3 regions of the Streptomyces sp. NPDC006739 genome follow, and region 2 is predicted to be linked to each of the others. Evidence: riboswitches for the same ligand, from Rfam matches in the RefSeq annotation. Region 2 holds a riboswitch; each other region holds the start of a gene.
What was found. Region 2 has a riboswitch for cyclic di-AMP ahead of ACFYMM_RS33260 (M23 family metallopeptidase). Riboswitches for the same ligand answer to the same signal wherever they lie in the genome.
Positions count from the first base shown of each region.

Region 1: it holds a riboswitch for cyclic di-AMP, as region 2 does, so the genes downstream of both, ACFYMM_RS30185 (transglycosylase family protein) here and ACFYMM_RS33260 (M23 family metallopeptidase) in region 2, are expected to answer to the same signal.
Region 3: it holds a riboswitch for cyclic di-AMP, as region 2 does, so the genes downstream of both, ACFYMM_RS32010 (C40 family peptidase) here and ACFYMM_RS33260 (M23 family metallopeptidase) in region 2, are expected to answer to the same signal.

Region 1 is NZ_JBIAGM010000017.1:138,160-143,019, forward strand. Features, by position in the region: gene ACFYMM_RS30175 (cytochrome P450) at 1-712, shown strand, start outside; gene ACFYMM_RS30180 (transglycosylase family protein) at 881-1,921, shown strand; cyclic di-AMP (ydaO/yuaA leader) riboswitch at 2,104-2,290, shown strand; gene ACFYMM_RS30185 (transglycosylase family protein) at 2,294-2,998, shown strand; gene eno (phosphopyruvate hydratase) at 3,351-4,637, shown strand; gene ACFYMM_RS30195 (septum formation initiator family protein) at 4,840-4,860, shown strand, end outside.
Region 2 is NZ_JBIAGM010000021.1:117,576-122,435, reverse strand. Features, by position in the region: gene ACFYMM_RS33270 (PrsW family intramembrane metalloprotease) at 1-146, shown strand, start outside; gene ACFYMM_RS33265 (aldo/keto reductase) at 215-1,162, opposite strand; gene ACFYMM_RS33260 (M23 family metallopeptidase) at 1,249-2,280, opposite strand; cyclic di-AMP (ydaO/yuaA leader) riboswitch at 2,288-2,456, opposite strand; tRNA gene ACFYMM_RS33255 (tRNA-Met) at 2,733-2,806, opposite strand; gene ACFYMM_RS33250 (dihydrofolate reductase family protein) at 2,872-4,002, opposite strand; gene ACFYMM_RS33245 (MarR family winged helix-turn-helix transcriptional regulator) at 4,064-4,582, shown strand; gene ribA (GTP cyclohydrolase II) at 4,701-4,860, shown strand, end outside.
Region 3 is NZ_JBIAGM010000020.1:17,665-22,524, reverse strand. Features, by position in the region: gene ACFYMM_RS32030 (8-amino-7-oxononanoate synthase) at 1-921, shown strand, start outside; gene ACFYMM_RS32025 (DUF397 domain-containing protein) at 974-1,198, opposite strand; gene ACFYMM_RS32020 (helix-turn-helix domain-containing protein) at 1,208-2,068, opposite strand; gene ACFYMM_RS32015 (ATP-binding protein) at 2,292-2,750, shown strand; gene ACFYMM_RS32010 (C40 family peptidase) at 2,813-3,286, opposite strand; cyclic di-AMP (ydaO/yuaA leader) riboswitch at 3,290-3,512, opposite strand; gene ACFYMM_RS32005 (hypothetical protein) at 3,816-4,124, opposite strand; gene ACFYMM_RS32000 (ATP-dependent Clp protease proteolytic subunit) at 4,132-4,779, opposite strand.

The DNA.
Region 1 (4,860 bases), on a different contig from region 2:
GCGCGGCGGGGTCGCGCGGTCGGTCAAGAAGATGCGCGGCTATCTCGCCGAGCTGATCCACCGCAAGCGCGAGTCACTGCCCGCCACGCCAGCCCCCGGCGAGGACCTGATCTCCGGTCTCATCCGCGCCTCCGACCACGGTGAGCACCTCACCGAGAACGAGGCCGCGGCGATGGCCTTCATCCTGCTGTTCGCCGGGTTCGAGACGACCGTCAACCTCATCGGCAACGGCACCTACGCGCTCCTTCGCCACCCCGGTCAGCGCCGCCGCCTCCAGGCGTCCCTCGCCCGGGGCGAACGGGACCTGCTGGAGACCGGCATCGAGGAACTGCTGCGCTACGACGGCCCGGTGGAGATCGCGACCTGGCGGTTCGCGACCCGGCCGCTCACCCTCGGGGGGCAGGACATCGCGTCCGGGGACCCCGTCCTCGTCGTGCTCGCGGCCGCCGACCGGGACCCGGAGCGGTTCGCCGACCCGGACGCCCTGGACCTCGCCCGCCGGGACAACCAGCATCTCGGGTACGGCCACGGCATCCACTACTGCCTCGGCGCCCCGCTCGCCCGGCTGGAGGGACAGACCGCGCTGGCAACTCTCCTCACCCGGCTGCCCGATCTCCAACTGGCGGAAGATCCTGCCGAATTGCGCTGGCGGGGAGGGCTCATCATGCGCGGGCTGCGCACCCTTCCCGTGGAGTTCGGCCCGGTCCGCTAGCGCCCGCGCCGCACTGACGTGAGGGAAGTTCAACTCTGTGATCTTCACGTGATCTGCGCGGCATTAACTTGTGACAAGTGATCGTCTGCCGATACGTTCACCCATCAGCGCGGCGGTGTCGACAGTACCCGCCGCGCGGGTCACCGCTGTCGCACGAAAGGCTTCCGCATGCTCTCCGGGAACGGTCGTCACCGTCGCCCCCGTCAGGCTCCGGCCCTCCTCGTCGCGGCCGGGGTGACCGGATCCGCCATCGCCATCCCGCTCCTCGGCGCCGCCTCCGCGAACGCGGCCGACGGCACCACATGGGACAAGGTGGCCCAGTGCGAGAGCGGCGGTTCCTGGAGCGCGGACACCGGAAACGGATACTACGGAGGCCTCCAGATCACCCAGGACAACTGGGACAAGTACGGCGGTCTCGACTACGCGTCCACGCCCGACCAGGCCAGCCGTTCGCAGCAGATCTCGGTCGCCGAGAAGATCCTCGCCGACCAGGGCACCACCCCGTGGGCCACCTGCGCCCTGCTCTCCGGTCTCACCTCCAACTCCGGCTCGGTCGCAGTGGACACCGGCGTCACGGGATCCGGCGGCTCGTCCGGCTCCTCGGGCTCCTCCGACTCCTCGGGCCTGTCCGACTCGTCCTCTTCCTCCGATTCCTCGTCGGGCAAGTCGTCCGGTTCCTCGTCGTCCGCCACTCCGACGCCGAGTGCGAAGGCGAGCACGGGCAAGGGGGAGAGCGCGGGCAAGGGGGCCGCAAGTGGCACCTCCGACACCCCCACCGGCAGCACGAAGTCGGACAAGTCCGCATCTTCCGGATCCGGAAGTTCGCAGGGAACCGACAGCTCGCCCACGGTCGCCCCCGAGGCCGACGACTCGGACAATCCACAGCAGACCGTCGGTTCCTGGGCGCTGGTCGACACCGGGGCGCTCAGCAGCGGCGGCCGTCACCGTGGCGACAGTGCCGACGAGGTCACGGACAAAAGCGTGACAAACGGTCAAAGCTCCAACGCCTCGGGCCGTCACGCCTCCCGCGCCGACGGGACCTACACCGTCCGCGACGGCGACTCGCTCGCCTCCATCGCCGACTCCCTCGGCCTCGACGGCGGATGGCGCGCGCTCTACGCGGCCAACAAGGCGGCCATCGGTACCGACCCGAACAACATCGCTCCCGGTCAGACCCTGGAAGTCGGTACGGAAACGGCCCAAAAGTAGGCGGAGTTGACGCCCCACTTCATGCCGATTGTCCGGTTTGGTGAAAGTGTGGGATGAGTCTCAGAAGCCCTGATCGTCTTTGAAATTCGCCGGATCACCTGTCTACGGTCATGACCGCTCGTCACCACGAGCCCCGGCTGTCGCAACGCCGAATCCTGCCAGCGGCCGCCCGGGAACAGTCGTCGCGTCAAGCGCCGTAGGCAGGAGCGGGGGACCCAAGGTAAGTGCCGGGTCCGGTGGTTGAGGCCCTTCGGGGCCCACGACCGGAACCGGCTAGGGGTGGAGCCACGCCTCCCAGGGAGGTGTGGCCGGGCAACTCAACCGGCCCGAACCCGACAGCTCACCTCGCAGGCGTCGGTGAGGGGATCCACCATGCTGTTTTCCGGCAAGGGCAAGCACCGTCGTCCGTCCAAGGCCACTCGCGTCATCGCACTCGCCGGTGTCACCGGCGCCGCCGTCGCCGCCCCGCTGATGGCGGCCGGCAACGCCTCCGCCGCCACCGCCTCCGAGTGGGACACCGTCGCCCAGTGCGAGTCCGGCGGCAACTGGTCCATCAACACCGGGAACGGCTACTACGGCGGTCTGCAGTTCTCCGCCTCCACCTGGGCCGCGTACGGCGGCACGCAGTACGCCGCGCAGGCCAACCAGGCCAGCAAGGCCCAGCAGATATCCGTCGCCGAGAAGGTCCTCGCCGCCCAGGGCAAGGGTGCCTGGCCGGTCTGCGGCACGGGTCTGTCCGGCGCCGCCTACAACGGTGCCGGCGCGGCCGGTTCGTCGAACTCCGGTTCGTCGAACTCCAGCGCGTCGAAGAGCGCCACCACCACCCGCTCCACCGAGCAGCAGGCCGCCAACCGCTCCAGCGAGCGTCCCGCCGCCACCAAGACCGTCACCACCCCGACCGGCAAGAAGGTCAAGAAGGGCGACGGCGAGTACAAGGTCGTCAAGGGTGACACCCTCAGCTCCATCGCCGAGAAGCACAAGGTCGCCGGTGGCTGGGAGAAGCTGTTCCAGCTGAACAAGGACATCGTCCAGGACGCGAACCTCATCTACCCCGGCCAGCAGCTGCACCTGAAGTAACCGACGGCCGCCCCCGAGGCGATACGCGGCCGACAGCCGAACCACAGCGTCCTCACCTCCGCCGCCCCCCAACGGTGGAGAGCGCGTGAGGGCCGCCCCTCCCGTCCCCACGGGCCCCCGCCCCGGTGCGTTCCCCCCCGTACGCACCGGGGCGGGGTTTTTTCTTCGCCCGCCCGCCATCCGCTCTTCTTCGCCGACCCCCTTTGTTCCGGACGTGAACAATAGGTACCGTCTCCTTGTCCACGGGGCGGTCGGTCGGTGGCCGATGCCCCCGGGACGGTTAGGCTCTAGTCGCAAGGCACCGCCGCAAGGCAGACAGCCCCGCACCAACAGCGTCACATCCAAGAAGGAGATGCTCGTGCCGTCCATCGACGTCGTCGTAGCCCGGGAAATCCTGGACTCCCGAGGCAACCCCACGGTCGAGGTCGAGGTCGGCCTCGACGACGGCAGCACGGGTCGTGCCGCCGTCCCGTCCGGCGCCTCCACCGGTGCCTTCGAGGCCATCGAGCTGCGCGACGGTGACCCGAACCGCTACCAGGGCAAGGGTGTCGAGAAGGCCGTCCTCGCCGTCATCGAGCAGATCGGCCCGGAGCTGGTCGGCTACGACGCCACCGAGCAGCGCCTGATCGACCAGGCCATGTTCGACCTGGACGCCACCGACAACAAGGGCTCGCTCGGCGCCAACGCCATCCTCGGCGTCTCCCTCGCCGTCGCCCACGCCGCCTCCGAGGCCAGCGACCTCCCCCTCTTCCGCTACCTGGGCGGCCCGAACGCGCACCTGCTGCCGGTGCCGATGATGAACATCCTGAACGGCGGCTCGCACGCCGACTCCAACGTGGACATCCAGGAGTTCATGATCGCCCCGATCGGCGCGGAGTCCTTCTCCGAGGCCCTGCGCTGGGGTGCCGAGGTCTACCACACCCTGAAGAAGGTCCTGAAGGGCAAGGGCCTGTCCACCGGTCTCGGTGACGAGGGCGGCTTCGCCCCGAACCTGGAGTCCAACCGCGCCGCCCTGGACCTCATCCTGGAGGCCGTCAAGCAGGCCGGTTACGTTCCCGGCGAGCAGATCGCGCTGGCCCTCGACGTCGCCGCGTCCGAGTTCTACAAGGACGGCAGGTACGAGTTCGAGGGCAAGTCCCGCTCGGCCGCCGAGATGACCGAGTACTACGAGGAGCTGGTCGCGGACTACCCGCTGGTCTCCATCGAGGACCCGCTGTTCGAGGACGACTGGGCCGGCTGGAAGGTCATCACCGACAAGCTCGGCGACAAGGTCCAGATCGTCGGCGACGACCTGTTCGTCACCAACCCCGAGCGCCTGGCCCGCGGCATCGAGGAGGGCACCGCCAACGCCCTGCTCGTCAAGGTGAACCAGATCGGCTCGCTGACCGAGACCCTGGACGCCGTCGAGATGGCCCAGCGCAACGGCTTCAAGTGCATGATGTCGCACCGCTCCGGCGAGACCGAGGACGTCACCATCGCCGACCTCGCCGTCGCGGTGAACTGCGGTCAGATCAAGACCGGCGCCCCGGCCCGCTCGGACCGCGTCGCCAAGTACAACCAGCTGCTGCGCATCGAGGAGATCCTCGACGACGCGGCGGTGTACGCGGGCCGCAGCGCCTTCCCGCGCTTCAAGGGCTGACCCAAACCGGGTTCAACCCGGAGTAAGCCTTAGCCAGTCGTACGTACGTCCCCGTACTCGGTCCCGTACCGTGTCCGGGGACGTACGCACGTGTGCAGCACGAAGCACGGGCGCGCAGCACAGGCACAGAGCAGAGCACAGGCACAGAGCACAGGCACAGAGCACTGCCGAGAAGCGGCGGCTTGGGGAGGCGGAGAGCCAGATGGCCGTGAAGGACCGGGAC
Region 2 (4,860 bases):
TGCCCCGGGCCGGGCAGGGGTACGGGTACGGGTACGGCCAGGGGTACGGATACGGGTACGGGTACGGATACGGGTATCCGGCGGTGGACCACGCCGCATACGACCCGTACGACCCGTACACCCCCTACAACCCGTACCGGTCGTAGTTCAGGCCGACGCCTGGGCTACGACCCGTACGACCCGTACACCCCCTACAACCCGTACCGGTCGTAGTTCAGGCCGACGCCTGGGTCAGGCGCTCGACCTCCGCCTCCGAGAGCGTCAGCTCCGCCACTCCCAGCAGGGCCGGCAGCTGTTCCACCGTGCGGGCCGAGGCGATGGGGGCCACGACCGTCGGCTGGGCGGTGAGCCAGGCCAGGGCGACCGTGGCCACGGGGGCGTCATGGGCGGTGGCGATCTCGTCCAGGGCGGTGAGGACCTGCCGGCCGCGCTCGGAGTCGAGGTGCTTGGCGGCCGATCCCGCCCGCGCGCTGTCCACCGTCGTACCGGGACGGTACTTGCCGGTGAGGAACCCCGAGGCGAGCGCGAAGTACGGGACGGCCGAGAGGCCCGTGCGGGCGGCGAGGTCACGCAGGGCGCCCTCGTAGGTGTCGCGGGAGACCAGGTTGTAGTGCGGCTGGAGCGCCACGTACCGGGCCAGGCCCTCGCGGTCGGAGAAGTCCAGGGATTCCTGGAGGCGTTCGGCGCTGATGTTGGAGGCGGCGATGTGCCGCACCTTGCCCGCCTTCACCAGCTCGTCGAGGGCGCCGATGATCTCCTCGACCGGCACCTCGGGCTTGTCGAAGTGGGTGTAGTAGAGGTCGATGTAGTCGGTGTCCAGACGGCGCAGGGAGGCGTCGGCCGCGGCCTTGATGTTGGCCGCGGACAGGCCCTGGTACTCCGGGTGCTGGCTGACCTTGGTCGCGATGACGACGTCGGAGCGGTTGCCGCGGGCCTTCAGCCACTTGCCGATGATCGTCTCGGACTCGCCGCCCTGGTTGCCCTCGATCCAGGCGGAGTAGGAGTCGGCGGTGTCGACGAAGTTGCCGCCCGCGGCCGCGTAGGCGTCGAGGACGGCGAAGGAGGCCTGTTCGTCGGCGGTCCAGCCGAAGACGTTGCCGCCGAGGGCGAGCGGGAAGACCTCGAGGTCGGAGGAGCCGAGCTTGCGCAGAGAAACAGTCATGTCCCTCTTCAACGAGCACAACAGGAGGACTCATTCCGCCGGTCGTGCGAACTCTGCGTGAAGAGGGACGTGAGGGAAGGGGACGGTCAGGGGTTGAGGCCCTTGCTGCGCAGCCAGGGCATCGGGTCGATGCCGGTGGGCTGGCCGTCGGGGTGGACCTCCAGGTGGAGGTGGGGGCCGGTGACGTTGCCGGTGGCGCCGATGCGGCCGATGACGGTGCCGGTGGCGACCTTCTGGCCGACCTTGACGTTGATCGAGGACTGGTGGCAGAACCACAGCTCGGTGCCGTCGTCGAGGGTGAGGATCGTGCGGTAGCCGTAGGCGCCGGCCCAGCCCGCCTCGGTGATGGTGCCGCTGTGGATCGCCTTGATGAGCGTGCCCGTGGGGGCGGCGAAGTCGAGGCCGGTGTGGTAGCCGGAGGACCACATGGAGCCGGCCTGACCGAAGGTGCCGGTGATCGTGTAGGAGACGACCGGGAGCTGGTACTGCGTGGCCAGCTGGGCGAGCTTGGCGGTCTCGGCCTGCTTCTTGGCGTCGGCCTCCGCCTGCTGCTTGGCGTCGGCGGCCTTGGCTGCGGCCTCCTTCTCGGCCTTGGCGGCGGCGGTGGCGACCTGCTGGTCGGCGGCGGCCACGGCCGCGGCGGCCGCCTTGCTGTCGGCCTGGCCCTGCTGCCGCCCGGCCTGCGCCATGATCCTGTTGCGCAGCGTCTCCCCGGCCGAGCCGCTCCTGCCGCTCTCGGTGGAGACCGTGGCGACGTTGCCGAGGGCGCTCGCGGGGGCCTTGGAGGCGCCGGAGTGCTCACCGAACAGGGAGGTGACGGAGGACAGGTCGGGCAGCGAGATGGATACCGGCGGCTTGCCCGTGTTGGCGCTGGCCATGCCGCCCGCGCCGACGGCGGCTATGACGCCGACGCCCAGGACCGTGGAGCTGCGGGCGAGTCCGCCCCCGCGCTGCTTGCCGACGCGGTGCCTGCCGCGCACCGGGTTGAGCGAGTCCTCGGTGGGGTTCCACTCCTCCCACGGGCCCTCATCGGTGCCGGGGCCGCCGTAGCCGAAGGTCTCACCGTCGCGCTGACTCGGCATGTACGGGGCTGCTGGGGCAGGCTGGTTGGACGCCACGCGGGCGCACTCCTCTCCTTCCGCCGCCTACCGGGTTAGCTGACGGGTTCGGAGCGGGAAGGTCTCCTACGCGCGTATACCTGCCGTGGACTCTGCGAGTTCGCGGCGGTATCCGCGTGATTCACCCCAAGGTGGTGGTTCCCCGGTTCCCTTGCGGGATTCGGCGCGTGCGCACGGAGCCGCCTCTTGTGACGGCTGGGACAACCGCGCTGCGTTATCGAACGTTAATAGACCTACCTGTCAGTTTCCAAGCTCTACTGCTTGATCATTAATCTTTTCGCAGGGGGACTTACCTGCCATGAGGGATGAAAATCGGGCGAGTTGGCCTCGGCTCGGCGCGAGGCGCGCACGCGGCCGGGCGTGGGGCCGAGCGTGGGGGCGCGCGTGGGCCGCGCATGGACAAACACTCAGGGCCGGAATCCATGTACTGGATTCCGGCCCTGAGCCTTCAGTAGCGGGGACAGGATTTGAACCTGCGACCTCTGGGTTATGAGCCCAGCGAGCTACCGAGCTGCTCCACCCCGCGTCGTTGACACCAGTGTACGCCATCCGCGGGGCGGCCCGCACACCCGTTTACCGGGGGGGGTCCGCTCAGGCCGGCAGGTGGGCGTTGGGCGCCTTCGCCAGGTCCTCGTACTCCGGCACCACCACGACCTGCGCGCCCGCGTCCGTGAGCACGCCCGTGCCGTCGGCCGCCGCCACGAAGGTGTCCGGTTCCCGCCAGGCGGTGACCACGCGCCGTATGCCCGCCCGGAGGATCAGTTCGGCGCAGGGCGCGGGGCGGGAGGCGCGGCGGGCGCAGGGCTCCAGGCTGCTGTAGACCGTGGCGCCCGCAAGGCGCGGGTCGGCGGGGTCGGTCTTGGCGAGGGCCGCCTCCTCCGCGTGGACCACCGGGTCGTCGCCCTCCCGGGAGTGGCCGCGCGCCAGTTCCGTGCCGTCGGCGGCGACCACCACCGCGCCGACGCTGAACGCCGTCCCGGAGGGCGGGCACAGCGCCGCCAGCTCGCAGGCGGTGCGCAGCCAGCGGCGGTCGGCGGCGGTGGGGGTCGCACCGGTGCCGGGGGCTGTGGGCTCGTAGCGCATGAGGACGACGTCCTCGATCCGGCGGGTTTCGACGAGCCTCAGCCGTCCGCCCTGGTACGCCCCCGGTCCGAACAGCCGCGGGGCGGCCGGGTCCCCGACGAAGAGCGGGGCCAGGACGAGCTGGAGTTCGTCGGCGAGGCCCTGCTGCAGGAGCTGGGTGTGGATGGTTCCGCCGCCCTCGACCATCAGCCGCCGTACGCCGCGCACGTCGTGCAGGTGCTGGAGGAGGGCGCGCCAGTCGAGGTCGGGGCCGAGGGTGACGACGTCGGCGGCGACGCCCAGGCCGCCCGCGCGGTCGACTCCGTGGTCCGTCGTGTAGACGATCTTCTCGCCGCCCGTGTGCCAGAACCTGGCCTCGGGGTCGAGGTCGCCGGAGGCGGTGACGGTGACCTTCAGGGGGTACTCGGGCCGGCCGGCGGCGAGCCGGGCCGCGCGCCGGGCGGGGCTGTTGACCAGCAACCGGGGGTTGTCGGCGCGGATCGTGCCGGCGCCGACCAGGATGGCGTCGACGGACGCCCGCACCTCGTCGACCCGGTCGAAGTCGGCCGGGCCGGACAGCAGGAGCCGCTCGGGACCGGTGTCGTCCAGGTAGCCGTCGAGGGAGACGGCGGCGGACAGCAGGACGTACGGCAGGGGCATCGGCGCGCTCGCTCTCGGAGGCGGTCTTGGTTCAAGTTTGAAACAAACCTACACTGGCAGCATGACGACCCGCTGGCTCACCCCCGACGAGCAACGCGCCTGGCGTGCGTACGTCGCCGCGACGCACCTCCTGGAGGACGCGATCGACCGGCAGCTCCAGCAGGACGCCGGCATGCCGCACCTCTACTACTCCATCCTGGCCAACCTCTCCGAGCAGCCCGAACACCGGCTGCGGATGACCGATCTGGCCGAGCGGACGAAGATCACCCGCAGCCGTCTGACGTACGCCGTGACGCGGCTGGAGAAGGACGGCCTGGTGCGGCGGGAGGACTGCCGGTGGGACAAGCGAAGCAGCATCGCCGCGCTCACCGAGGAGGGGATGGCGGTCCTGGAGCGTACGGCCCCGGGGCATGTCGAGACGGTACGCGCCTCCCTGTTCGACCACCTCAGCGAGGAGCAGGTGGGACAGCTGGAGGAGATCTGCACGGGGATCGCGCGGGCGCTCCAGGAGGACGGGGAGCGTCCCACCCCGGACGACGTCCCCTGGCGGCGACGCTCCTCTCCGCCGCCTTGTTCATGAGCTGTCCCGCTCGCGGCTCCGTAAAGTTGTTGCTTCAAATTTAAAGCATGAGGTAGGGTCCCGGACATTGGATCTGCTTCAAAACTGAAGCAGATACGGACGGACCACGGAGACCCGCATGCCCGACTTCCCCGCCGCCAGCCCGCGCGCCCGCGTCCGGGTGCCGCTGCGCTTCCAGGACGGCTACAGCGTCGACGCCGAACTGGTCACCTTCCACGGTCTGACCGACGGCCAGGAGCACGTCGCCGTCGTCCTCGGGGAACCGGCCCCCGGCACCG
Region 3 (4,860 bases), on a different contig from region 2:
ACCGGCACCACCGAGCTGCACACGGAGCTGGAGCGCGAGCTGGCCGACTTCTGCGGCTTCGAGGCGGCCCTGGTCTTCTCCTCCGGCTACGCCGCCAACCTCGCCGCGGTGACCACGCTGGGCCCGCACGGCTCGCTCATCGTCTCCGACGCGGGCAACCACGCCTCGCTCATCGACGGCTGCCGGCTCGCCCGGGGCGCCACCCAGGTGGTCGGCCACGCCGACCCGGACGGGGTGCGCAAGGTGCTGGGCACCCACGAGGGACCCGCGGTCGTCGTCTCCGACACGGTGTTCTCGGTCGACGGAGACGCGGCGCCCCTGGCCGAGCTGGCCCGGGCGTGCCGGGAACACGGCGCGGGGCTGGTCGTGGACGACGCGCACGGGCTCGGCGTGCTGGGCGACGGCGGCCGGGGAGCCCCGTACGCGGCCGGACTCGCCGGGGACGGGGACGTCGTCGTCACCGCCACGCTGTCCAAGTCGCTGGGCAGCCAGGGCGGTGTGGTGCTCGGCCCCGCCCGGGTCGTCGACCACCTGGTCAACGCGGCCCGGACGTTCATCTTCGACACCGGTCTGGCCCCGGCGGCGGCGGGCGCGGCGCTGGCGGCGCTCAGGCTGCTGCGCCGTGAGCCGGAGCGGGCGGCGCGGGCCCGCGCGGTGGCCGCGGAACTGCACGCGCGCCTGACCGCCGCGGGTCTGGAGGCGGTGCGTCCGGACGCCGCGGTGGTCTCCGTGCGGGCACCGTCCCCGGAGGGGGCCGTGCGCTGGGCGGCCGACTGCCGTACGGCAGGCCTGGCCGTGGGCTGCTTCCGTCCTCCTTCCGTGCCCGACGGCATCTCACGGCTGCGGCTGACCGCCCGCGCGGACCTCTCCGGGGCCGAGATCGAACGCGCTGTACGTGTGATCGGCGAGACGCGACCATGAGTCGGCGTGACACGGCCGTGCGTCGCCCGGGCGGGAACCGGTCAGTACCCGGTCATCGGAGTGCGGCGACGAAGTCCGCCCAGCTCCCGGGGGAGAAGAGCAGCGCGGGTCCGGCCGGGTCCTTGGAGTCGCGCACGGCGAGCAGCCCGGTCAGCGGACCGGAGTGCGGCCGGGCCGTCTCCACGCAGTTGTTCGCTCCCGTGCTGTAGCTGCTGCGCAGCCAGCGCACGTCGTGCAGATCGGTACTGGAAGGTACGTTCCGAGGCATTGCGGTCATGGTGCCTCCTTACGCGCCGTCACCTATCCCGGCGATGTGATCCAACGTGTCCTCGGGTGAAAGGGCCAGGGCCTGAAGAGCGTTGAAGGCCTCCGAGTAGGCCTGGAGGTCTTCTTTCCGTTCGAGGTAGAGGCTACTCGTCAACTGGTCTAGAACAACCACGTCCAGATCAGAAGTGCTCGGAAATGAGAAAATAACGAAAGGGCCGGTGAGGCCGATGTGTGCCCCGGCGGCGAACGGCAGGACCTGGAGCCTGACCTGGGGCAGCCGCGCCGCCTCCATCAGCCGCTCCAGCTGCCGCGCCATCACCTCGGGACCGCCGACCTCGCGCCGCAGCACGGCCTCGTCCAGTACGGCGTCCAGAACCAGCGGAGGATCCCGGCGCAGCACGTCCTGCCTGGCCAGACGCACCTCGACGAGCGCGTCGAGCCCCTCCTCGTCCAGCGCGTCCACGGCCGCCCGGGTCACCGCGCGGGCGTACTCGGGCGTCTGCAGCAGCCCCGGGACGACCGAGGTCTCCAGCGTGCGCATCCCGCCGGCCTGCGACTCCAGGCTGATGAAGTCCCGGTAGGTGGGCGGCAGCACCCCCCGGTAGGCGTGCCACCAGTGATGCCGGCCGCGTCTGTCCTCCGAACCCGCCAACACCAGCAGCAACTCGCGCAGTTGGCCGTCGCGGACCCCGTAGGCGTCCAGGAGTAACCGCACATCGGCCGGTTTCACGCCACTGGCGCCGGTCTCGATACGGCTGACCTTCGACTGGTGCCAGCCCACCAGACGGGCCGCCTCACCGCTGGTGAGACCCGCGCCGGTGCGCAGCGCGCGCAGTTCCGCGCCCAGTTTCCGGCGGCGCACCGCGGGACCGTTCTGCATGGGGCCAACTCCTTACTCGCCATTACTCCTTACGGGCCGCCCGAATACCGTCTGCCGTCGCAGAGTTCACCGCTTCGAGCGACAGATATATGCATATCTCGGTGGATCGCTCGTCGTGACCGTCCGCTGATGGCAGTCTGGCGGCGAAGCACCAGTCCGGGACCGTACTCGAACCATCCGCTGCTTGTGGACTGCGGTCCCGCGGGAAAGGGACGACGTCGCCATGGCAGACCATCTGGAAGCATCCGTCACCCTGCCGAGCGATCCCGCCTCGGTCTCCGCGGCCCGTTCGTACGTGGTGGGCACGCTCGCCGAATGGGGCCTGCCCTCGGACACGGAAGCGGCCGACACCGTACGGCTCATCGTCTCGGAGCTCGTCACCAACGCCGTCCAGCACACCTTCGGCCAGTCGCCCACCTTCACGGTGGACATCGCCCTCCACCGCGACGAACAGCTGCGCATCGGGGTGACGGACAGTCACCCGCGCTTCCCGAAGAGACTTCCCGCCGCGGTGCAGCAGGACAACGGGCGCGGCATGGTCATCATCCGCTGGCTCACCGCGGAGTGCGGCGGCCGGATGCGGGTCCGGCCGACCCGTGAAGGGGGCAAGACCGTCTCCATCGAACTGCCCTGGACCGTCCGCGCCCACCCGGTGACGACGGCGGGGCAGCAGGAGCCGTAGGGCCTTGCCGGGCCCTGGCTCCGCCGCCCCTTGCTCATCGGGCCCGTGACGGCCCGTCCGGGTCAGTTCACCCGGCCGTACCAGACGCTGCTGGTCCAGATCTTCTGCAGCCGCACCACGTCCCCGGTCCTCGGGGCGTGCCAGATCTTTCCCTTCCCGGCGTAGATGCCGACGTGGTAGACGCTGGACCCCGAGTGGAAGAACACCAGATCCCCGGCCTGGCGGTTGCCGGCCGAGATGTGGCGGGTCTTGTTGTACTGCTGGGCGGCCGTCCGGGGCAGGGTCTTGCCCGCCTTCTTGAACGAGTACAGCGTCAGCCCGGAGCAGTCGAACCTGCGGGGCCCGGTGGCGCCCCACGCGTACGGGGATCCCTTCTTGGACGCCGCGATCTGCAGCGCCTTGGTGGCCACGGTCGCGGCCGAGGCGTCGGTGGCGACACCCGGGACCACGACCGAGCCGCCGACGGCGGCGATGGCGAAGGCCGAGGCCGTACCGGCCCGGACCATCAGCGACGGGACACGATTGAGCGCAGTCATGCGCAACCCTTCGTCAGCCGCCTGTGAAGGATGACCTGTCGGATTCGGGCTGGCGAAGTTGCCCGGCCGCGTTGCCACGGCTTCACCCCAAGGACCGCTCGGAACGAACAGATGGACTGGTGAACGTCCGTTCCGGCGACCCGTCTTGCCTGGGTCCTCCACTCCTGCCGATCCACTCCTGTCGACCGGTCATCCGGGCGGCGGCAGGATTCGGCGTCCGCACGGACCGCCCCGCCGCTGTGGCGGGGGCTTGTCGTCAGACAGGGATCTTCACCCACAGCTGTACGAAAATCCCAACGCAACCGGGGATTTGTGGTGTTACTCACCACTCGCCCAATTGGGTGGACAGCACTGGGTGCGAGCCCCTGACGGGACGGCAGCGCAGCCTCTGACCAGGGCAGATGTCGCTTCCCGCGGTTTTCGTACGGGCCTCTTCGCAACATCGGAACACCGGAAAAAGGATGCGCGGCTAGTCCGAACAGGGGTACGTCTTTTGGGTCGTTTCAGTTCAGTGGCGCGGGTGCAAGCGTCAACCGGCGCCGTCCGGGGGCACGGTGACGCGCGCGGTACGGCGCTCGCCGTCCAGCACCCGCAGCGCCCGCGCCAAGGTGGCCGCGTGCAACTCCGCCTCGCCCCGCCGGTGCATCAGGGCGAGCGCGTCGCGCAGCTCGGCCGCCTTGCGCACCAGCGCCTGGGCGGCCCGCAGACCGCTGTAGGTGTCGCCGTGCTGAGCTGGGTTGATCCGGCCCAGCAGGTCGACCGCCTCAAGGTAACGGTCGATCAACTCACCCTCGGCCCGGGTCAGCGCGGGCAGCGGCGGCAGTTCCGGTGGCAGCATCTGCGGCTCACCTCGCGTCCGGGGTGCCGGGCGGGATCCTGTGGCTGGGGACGATCCCATCCACCACCCCGTACTCCAACGCGCCAGGCGCGTCCAGCACGAGATCCCGCTCAAGATCCTCCCGCACCTGCTCCGGGGTGCGCCCGGTGTGCCGGACGAGCATCTCCTCCAGCAGTGCGCGGACCCGCACCATTTCCTCCGCCTGCAGGACCAGATCGCTGGGCTGGCCCCGCACCGGCTCGTCCAGCGAGGGCTGCTGGACGACCACGCGGGCGCCCGGCAGCACCTGCCGCCTGCCCGGTGTGCCGGCCGCGAGCAGCACCGCGGCCGAGGAGACGGCCTGCCCCAGGCAGAGGGTGTCCACGTCGCAGGTGACGTACCGCATCGTGTCGTAGATCGCCGTCATCGCGCTGAACGAGCCGCCCGGGGAGTTGATGTACAGCGCGACGGGCCGGTCCGGATCCGCGTGTTCGAGGTACATCAGCTGTGCCATCACGTCGTTCGCCGAGATGTCGTCGATGGGCGTGCCGAGGAAGACGATGCGCTCCTGGAGCAGCTTGGCGTACGGGTCGAGCGTGCGCTGTCCCTGGCTCGTGCGCTCGGTGAACTCGGGCAGGACGTAGCGGGCGGACGGCCGGGTGAACGGTGCGGGCATGGCATACCCCTCCTCGGGCGGAGCCTCCTACGGCTCAGCGTCTGTACAAAATGTACAGTACGTACGTGACGTTATGATGGG